Regions from separate parts of the Massilia hydrophila genome, predicted to be linked through region 1. Evidence: predicted binding sites of a transcription regulator. Region 1 holds the regulator's gene; the other holds the start of a gene.
The links. Region 1 encodes sigma-54, which starts transcription at its own class of promoters, with help from an activator protein. Its sites were predicted from a motif close to TGGCANGNAANCTGCTTT; they were not measured.

Region 1 (4,157 bases):
CGCCATCAGCGCGCCCAGCTCGGCGCCCGGCACGAACACGTCCGCCAGGCCCACGTAGAGCGCATCGGCGGCGCCGATGGTCAGCCCGCTCAAGCCCAGGTACTGGCCGAGCTGGCCCGGCGCATGCGACAGGAAGTGGCTCCCGCCCACGTCCGGGAACAGGCCGATGTTCACCTCGGGCATGGCCATTTTCGTGCGTTCGGTAACGATGCGCAGCCCGCAATCCGGGCCGCCCTGGGCGATGCCCATGCCGCCGCCCATCACCACGCCATCCATCACCGCGATGTACGGCTTCGGATAGAAGTGGATCAGGTGGTTCAGCGCGTATTCCTCGGTGAAGAAATCTTCCAGCAGCGCGCTGCCGCCCATCGGCGTGACGCGCCCCATTTCGTGGAAGAAGCGGATGTCGCCGCCAGCGCACAAGGCCTTCTCGCTGCTGCTGGTGATCACGACCGCCTCGACGCCGGCATCTTCCTTCCATTGCAGCAGGATGGCGCTCAGGGCGCGCACCATGTCGAGCGAGAGCGAGTTCAGGGCTTTCGGGCGGTCCAGCGTAATGACGCCGGTGCGGTTGGCGACGCGGGTCAGGACGGTGTCGGTCATGATGGGCTTCTGTGGTCGAAAAGACATGTATTCTACAGAAGTACAGCGCCAAACCGAAGCACTGAAAAGTAACAACTGATGATTTGCGGAAAGCAAAAAGGGCGTCCCTCCGACGCCCTTGCGATTGGTGGCTACGGCCCGTCTTTACGCGGCGGCAGCTTCTCCGTTGTCCGGAAGGCGCTTGTGCGCCACGTGGCTATGGTCTTGCAACATGGATTTGTGTTTCAGAACCTGTCGGTCCAGCCTGTCCATCAGCGTATCGATCGCCGCATACAGGTCTTGCGCGGCGCTGGCCACATGCAAAATCTTGCCCGACACCTGGAGGTTGATCTCGGCTTTCTGCCTTTTTTCTTTTTCAGTGAGATTATCGATGGCGAGGAACACGTGGGTGTCGATCACGTGATCGAAATGGCGGGTGATGCGCTCGAGCTTATTCTGAACGTATTCACGGATGGCGGGGGTGACTTCGAGATGGTGGCCGCTGATTGTGAGGTTCATACACACTCCTTTGGAAAGGTGCCCCGCCCGCGCCACAAGGTGGGAGTGGGCAGGTGCTTTACAGGGATTTGCGGAGGCTGACGGGCGGAATCTTGAGCGCTTCACGGTATTTGGCGACCGTCCTGCGCGCAATGACCATACCTTGTTCCCCGAGCATCTCCGCGATCTTGCTGTCGGAAAGAGGATTCCTAGGGTCTTCTGCTCCTGTCAATTGCGCAATGAGTGCGCGGATCGCCGTCGAGGAGGCTTCTCCCCCCGCTTCGGTGGCGACGTGGCTTCCGAAGAAGTACTTCAGCTCGAACATGCCGTGCGGGGTCAGCATGTATTTCTGCGTGGTTACACGCGAGATCGTGCTCTCGTGTAGGCCTAGTGTATCAGCTATCTCACGCAAAACAAGAGGGCGCATGGCAACCGCGCCGTGGCTGAAAAAGTTGCGCTGGCGCTCGACGATCGCCTCGGCAACCCGCAGGATCGTGTCGAAGCGCTGGCGCATGTTCTTGATCAGCCACTTCGCTTCCTGCAGCTGCGCGCCCATCTGGCTTTCGCTCTTGCCCTGCTTGAGCAGGCTGGCGTACAGGTTGTTCACGCGCAGCTTGGGCATCACGTCCGGGTTGAGCGACACCGCCCAGCCGCTCTTGGCGCGGCGCACGATCACGTCAGGCACCACGAAGTCCGACACGCTCGAGGCGAAGGCCGCGCCCGGGTGCGGGTTGCACTGGCGGACCACGGCCTGCACTTCGCGCAGGTCTTCGTCGTCGCAGTCGAGCGCCTTTTTCAGCTTGGTGTATTCGCGCTGGGCGAACCAGCTCAGGTAGCCTTCGACGATGGTCAGCGCCAGGCGCCGCGTCACCAGCGGCACGCCCGGCATGCGGCGCAGCTGCAGCGCCAGGCATTCGGCCGCGCTGCGCGCGCCCACGCCCACCGGGTCCAGGCTCTGCACCAGCGCCAGCGCGCAGCGCAGCTCGTCCATCTCGATCTCGAGCTCGGCCGGCAGGCGCGCATGGATCTCGTCGAGCGGCTCTTCCAGGTAGCCGTTGTCGTCGAGCGCGTCGATCACCAGCTCGGCCAGCGCGCGGTCGCGCAGGCTGCAGCCGGTCAGGCGGATCTGCTCGGCCAGGTGCTGGCGCAGCGAAATGCCCTCGGCTTCCAGCTGCGGGCGGCCGTCCTCGTCGTCGCCGCTGCGTGCGCCGCCGCCTTCGCCGCCCCAGTCGCTCTCGCCCTCCCTGCCGTCGTCGCGCTCGCCATCGGCGGCGCCGTCCTCGAACCCCTCGCCTTCCTTCGGCGCGCCGGCATCAAGCGCTTCCTGGCCCGGCTGCGGCGCCTCGCCGCTGGCCGGCGCGCTGTTGATGGCGCCGTCGGCCAGCAGCCGCACCGAGCGGTCGAGCGGATCGTCGAGCCGCTCCAGCAAGGGATTGTCATGCAGGATCTGCTCGATCTCCTGGTGCAGTTCGAGCGTGGACAGTTGCAGCAGCCGGATCGACTGCTGCAGTTGCGGCGTGAGCGCCAGGTGCTGCGAGGTGCGAAGCTGGAGGGACTGTTTCATGCAGGAGGCGTTCGTGGCTACATGCGGAAGTGCTCGCCCAGGTAGACGCGGCGCACCGATTCGTCGGCGATGATGTCGTCAGGGCGGCCCGAGGCCAGCACCGCGCCCTGGTTGATGATGTAGGCGCGGTCGCAGATGCCGAGCGTCTCGCGCACGTTGTGGTCGGTGATCAGGACCCCGATGTTGCGCTCCTTCAGGAAGCGCACGATGCGCTGGATCTCGATCACGGCGATCGGGTCGACCCCGGCGAAGGGTTCGTCCAGCAGCACGAAGCGCGGGTTGGTGGCCAGGGCGCGCGCGATCTCCACGCGGCGCCGCTCGCCACCGGACAGCGACAGCGCCGGGTTCTCGCGCAGCTTCTCGATCTGCAGTTCGGCCAGCAGGGTGTCGAGCCGTTCGTTGATCTCGTTCTTCGACAGCGCCTTGCCGTTGGCGTCGTGCTGCAGCTCGAGCACGGCGCGGATGTTGTCCTCGACCGTGAGCTTGCGGAACACCGAGGCTTCCTGCGGCAGGTAGGACAGGCCCAGCACCGCGCGCCGGTGGATCGGCAGGCTGGAAATGTCGGTACCGTTGATGTCGATGGTGCCGGCATCCGACGGCACCAGGCCGACGATCATGTAGAAGGACGTGGTCTTGCCGGCGCCGTTCGGACCGAGCAGGCCGACCACCTCGCCGCAGTCGACCTGCAGCGAGACGTCGCGCACCACCAGGCGCTTGCCATAACTCTTCTGCAGGCCCTTGACGATCAGCGTGCTGCAAGCCGCGGATGCTGCCGTCATTGCTTGGCACCCTCGGCAGGTGCCGCGGCCGGGTTGCGGCGCGGCGCGATGATCAGGGTGCCGCGTCCGCCGCCGACCTTGCTGGCGCCGCTGACGTCGTTGCGCACCTGCGCCACCTGCTTGCGGTTGTCGTAGGAAATGAAGGGGCCGCGGATCTCGTTGCTCATGCGGCCGTTCTCCAGTTCGCGCACTTCGGCATTCGCGAACAGCTTCACCAGTTCGGCGCGGTCATCGTATTCGATGCGCTGGGCCTGGCCTTCGACCCACAGGTCGGGACCGCCGTCGCGCTTCTGGCGGAAGGTGGCGGTCTTGCCGTTGTTGGCGGTGAGGGTCACGCTCATGTAGCCTTCCGGCGTTTCCTTCATCAATGCGCGGTCCGACTTGAGCACCAGGGTGCCGCGCGTGATCACCACGTTGCCGGTGAGGATGCGGGTCTGGGTGACCTCGTCCACGTCGAGCGTGTCGAAGGTGATCACGGCCTGCTTGAGCGAATCCGCGCGCTCGGCCGAGGCGCCGAAGGCGGCCAGGCCGAGGAAGACGGCGACGAAGAGTTTTTTCATGTTGCTGGTCCTGGGTTAACCGCGCAGTGCTGCTAGCGCGCGCGGGGCGGATAGACGATCTGGCCACGGCTGGCCAGGTGCAGCTTCTGGGTTGCGTTGTTGGCCTCCATACCGGTGCCGTGCACGGTGGCGGCGCCTAGCTGCATCTCGATCGGAAGCCGGGTCCTGAGGATT
Region 2 (4,157 bases), on a different contig from region 1:
AACTACTATCCGCGCTGGGCGATCAAGGCCGTGTCGGGTTAGGATTCGATGTTTGTCATTTTTGTCATTCAACCGCATTACTCATTCAGTACATAGAAAAGAAGGGAAGCCAGCATGAAAATCCATGAGTACCAGGGCAAAGAAATTCTCCGAAAATTCGGAGTGACCGTTCCGCGCGGTATTCCGTGCATGAGCGTGGAAGAAGCGGTCAAGGCCGCTGAAGAGCTGGGCGGCCCGGTCTGGGTCGTCAAGGCGCAGATCCACGCCGGCGGCCGCGGTAAAGGTGGCGGTGTCAAGGTTGCCAAGTCGCTGGAACAGGTCAAGGAATACGCCGACCAGATCATGGGCATGCAGCTGATCACGCACCAGACCAGCCCGGAAGGCCAGAAAGTGCGCCGCCTGCTGATCGAAGAAGGCGCCGACATCAAGAAGGAACTGTACGTCTCGCTGGTCACCGACCGCGTCACCCAGAAAGTCGTGCTGATGGCCTCGTCGGAAGGCGGCATGGACATCGAGGAAGTCGCGCACAGCAACCCGGAAAAGATCCACAACGTCGTGATCGAGCCGTCGATCGGCCTGACCGATGAGCAAGCTGACGACATCGCCCGCAAGATCGGCGTGCCGGAAGCGTCGATCGTCGATGCCCGCACCAACCTGCAAGGCCTGTACAAAGCCTACTGGGAAACCGACGCATCGCTGGCCGAAATCAACCCGCTGATCCTGACCGGCTCGGGTAAGGTCATTGCGCTGGACGCCAAGTTCAACTTCGACTCGAACGCCCTGTTCCGTCACCCGGAAATCGTCGCCTACCGCGACCTGGACGAAGAAGATCCGGCTGAAGTCGAAGCATCGAAGTTCGACCTGGCCTACATTTCGCTCGACGGCAACATCGGCTGCCTGGTGAACGGCGCCGGCCTGGCCATGGCCACCATGGACACCATCAAGCTGTTCGGCGGCGAGCCGGCCAACTTCCTGGACGTGGGCGGCGGTGCAACCGCAGAAAAGGTTACCGAAGCATTCAAGATCATGCTGAAGAACCCGGGCCTGAAAGCCATCCTGGTCAACATCTTCGGCGGCATCATGCGCTGCGACGTGATCGCCGAAGGCGTGATCACCGCATCGAAGGCCGTGTCGCTGCAGGTGCCGCTGGTCGTGCGCATGAAGGGCACCAACGAAGACCTGGGCAAGAAGATGCTGGCCGATTCGGGCCTGCCGATCATCTCCGCCGACACCATGGAAGACGCAGCGAAGCAGGTCGTTGCCGCTGCCGCTGGCCAAGCCTAATTCGCGAAGGAAATAAAAATGTCGATTCTGATTAACAAAGACACCAAAGTCATCACCCAAGGTATCACCGGCAAGACCGGCCAGTTCCACACCCGCATGTGCCGCGACTACGCGAACGGCCGTGAAGCCTTCGTGGCAGGCGTGAACCCGAAGAAAGCCGGCGAAGATTTCGAAGGCATCCCGATCTACGCATCGGTCAAGGAAGCCAAGTCGGAAACCGGCGCCACCGTGTCGGTCATCTACGTTCCGCCGGCAGGCGCAGCCGCCGCGATCTGGGAAGCCGTCGAAGCTGAACTCGACCTGGCAATCTGCATCACTGAAGGCATCCCTGTCCGTGACATGATGGAAGTCAAGGACCGTATGGCCAAGGCCGGTTCGAAGACCCTGCTGCTGGGCCCGAACTGCCCAGGCCTGATTACCCCGGACGAGATCAAGATCGGCATCATGCCGGGTCACATCCACAAGAAGGGCCGCATCGGTGTCGTGTCGCGCTCGGGCACCCTGACCTATGAAGCAGTCGGCCAGCTGACCGCGCTGGGCCTGGGCCAGTCGTCGGCAGTCGGCATCGGCGGCGACCCGATCAACGGCCTGAAGCACATCGACGTGATGCGCATGTTCAACGACGATCCGGACACCGACGCCGTCATCATGATCGGCGAGATCGGCGGCCCGGACGAGGCGAACGCTGCTCAGTGGATCAAGGACAACATGAAGAAGCCGGTCGTCGGCTTCATCGCTGGCGTCACCGCGCCTCCGGGCAAGCGCATGGGCCACGCCGGCGCGCTGATCTCGGGCGGCGCCGATACCGCGCAAGCCAAGCTGGAAATCATGGAAGCCTGCGGCATCACCGTTACCAAGAACCCGTCGGAAATGGCTCGCCTGCTGAAGGCCATGCTGTAATCCTGACCAGTTGGTAAAACAAAGGGGAGCGCGAGCTCCCCTTTTTTTCGTCTCCGGCATCACGCGCTGCTCCCACGCAGGTCAACCGGGCTGGCATGCCAGCCATGCCCCAGGCATGACAAATTGCGGCACAGAAAGTGTTCGATAACAAAATTTGTCCGGCATCTATGACAAATTTTGTCACAGCTCAAGCCAAAACCTGGCTAAACAGGCCGTTTCGTTAGCTCGTCGCTAATAAAATCGGGGTATTTAGGGCTGGCACACCGATTGCATATAGTAATGCGTGGCAACAAGCAGTAACCCAATTACCTGAAACACCACCCTGGAGAGAAAAATGAACATCAAGCAAATGCAAACCAAAAAAGCTGAAGGCGGTTTCACCCTGATCGAACTGATGATCGTCGTCGCGATCATCGGTATCCTGGCTGCCGTGGCGATCCCGGCTTACCAGAACTACGTCGCCAAGTCGAAATTCGCTGCTGCGCTGGGTGAAGTCTCGGCAGGCAAGACCGGCTTCGACGTGAAGCTGAACCAGGGCGAAGAAATCGACGCACCGGAAGACGCCGGCCTGGCCGCTGCTGACAAGCCGACCGCCAACTGCACCTTCGGCGCCAGCAGCACCACGCTGACCTGCGAAGTGATGGACGGCCCGGCCAAGGTCAAGGGCAAGGTCATCACCCTGACCCGTGACGACAACGGCGCCTGGGCTTGCACCACCGACGTGCTTGCTGCAGACCAGAGCGATGTGATCGGCTCGGAAGGCACCTGCAAAGCAGAAGGCTAATACCGACATGACGTAGCCGGCAACGGCTACCCAACAAAAAACCCGGGATCTCCCGGGTTTTTTGTTTTCTACCTTACTGCTTCAGGTAGCGGTCCAGCCAGTTGACCACCGTATGGTGCCACTGCACCGAGTTCGCCGGTTTCAGCACCCAGTGGTTCTCGTCCGGGAACACCAGCAGCTGGCTGTCGATGCCCTTGCGCTGCAGGGCGGTAAACGTGCCCAGCGCCTGCGCGGTCGGAATGCGGAAGTCCAGGTCGCCCTGGATCACCAGCATCGGCGTCTTCCACTTGTTCACGTGGTGGACCGGGTTGAACTTCTCATGCTTGTCCGGCACCGAGAAATACGGGCCGCCGTTTTCCCAGTCGGTGAACCACTGTTCCTCGGTCGAGTAAGCCATGCCGCGCGAATCGAACACGCCGTCGTGGTTCACCAGGCAGCGGAAGCCGTCGTTCCAGTTCCCCGCGATCCAGTTCATCATGTAGCCGCCATAGGAGGCGCCAAGCGCGCAGCTGCGGCCGCGGTCGAGCCAGGGGAACTTCTTCACCGCCGCGTCCAGGCCCTTTTTCAAATCCTCGAGCGGCTTGCCGCCCCAGTCGCCGCTGATCGAATCGGTGAACTTCTGGCCATAGCCGGTGGAGCCGTGGAAGTCGATGAACACGGTGGCGTAGCCCGCGCCGGCATACACCTGCGGATTCCAGCGGTAGCTCCAGCCATTGCCGAAGCTGCCTTGCGGACCGCCGTGCACCAGGAAGGCGACCGGGTATTTCTTGCCCGGCTCGGCGTTCCAGGGCTGCATCACGTGGCCATACACGGTATCGCCGTTTGCACCCTTGAAGCTGAACTGCTCGTAGCGGCCCCAGCGCACATCCGCCAGGCGCTCGGCATTCAGCTCCGTCAGCTGGACCGGCGCGCCGCCCAGTTTCATCGCGAACAGCTGGGCGCCGGACGCCAGGTTGGCCTGGGTGTAGGCGAGCGTGTCGCCGCGCAGGTCGAAGGCGCCGACCGCGCCCTTGTCGGTGAGCGCGCTGACCTTGCCGCTGGCGACGTCAATCGAGAACAGGCGGTGCTGGCCCAGGTCTTCGGCGTCGACGACCAGCGCCTTGCCGTCGGCGCGCCATTGCAGGCTGCCGGCCGAGCGGTCCCAGTCGGCCGCCAGCTTGCGCTTCGCGCCGGTGGCCACGTCCATCAG

Region 2: LE190_RS12890 (pilin) is a predicted target of sigma-54. The motif match lies at 2,441-2,458, and genes of this name have one in related genera.

The regions. Positions count from the first base shown of each region.
Region 1 is NZ_JAHYBX010000002.1:501,817-505,973, reverse strand. It holds gene LE190_RS09440 (enoyl-CoA hydratase/isomerase family protein) at 1-603, opposite strand, end outside; gene hpf (ribosome hibernation-promoting factor, HPF/YfiA family) at 748-1,101, opposite strand; gene LE190_RS09430 (RNA polymerase factor sigma-54) at 1,160-2,644, opposite strand; gene lptB (LPS export ABC transporter ATP-binding protein) at 2,662-3,423, opposite strand; gene lptA (lipopolysaccharide transport periplasmic protein LptA) at 3,420-3,983, opposite strand; gene lptC (LPS export ABC transporter periplasmic protein LptC) at 4,016-4,157, opposite strand, start outside.
Region 2 is NZ_JAHYBX010000004.1:212,651-216,807, forward strand. It holds gene LE190_RS12875 (DUF2889 domain-containing protein) at 1-42, shown strand, start outside; gene sucC (ADP-forming succinate--CoA ligase subunit beta) at 115-1,284, shown strand; gene sucD (succinate--CoA ligase subunit alpha) at 1,303-2,184, shown strand; gene LE190_RS12890 (pilin) at 2,519-2,968, shown strand; gene LE190_RS12895 (S9 family peptidase) at 3,042-4,157, opposite strand, start outside.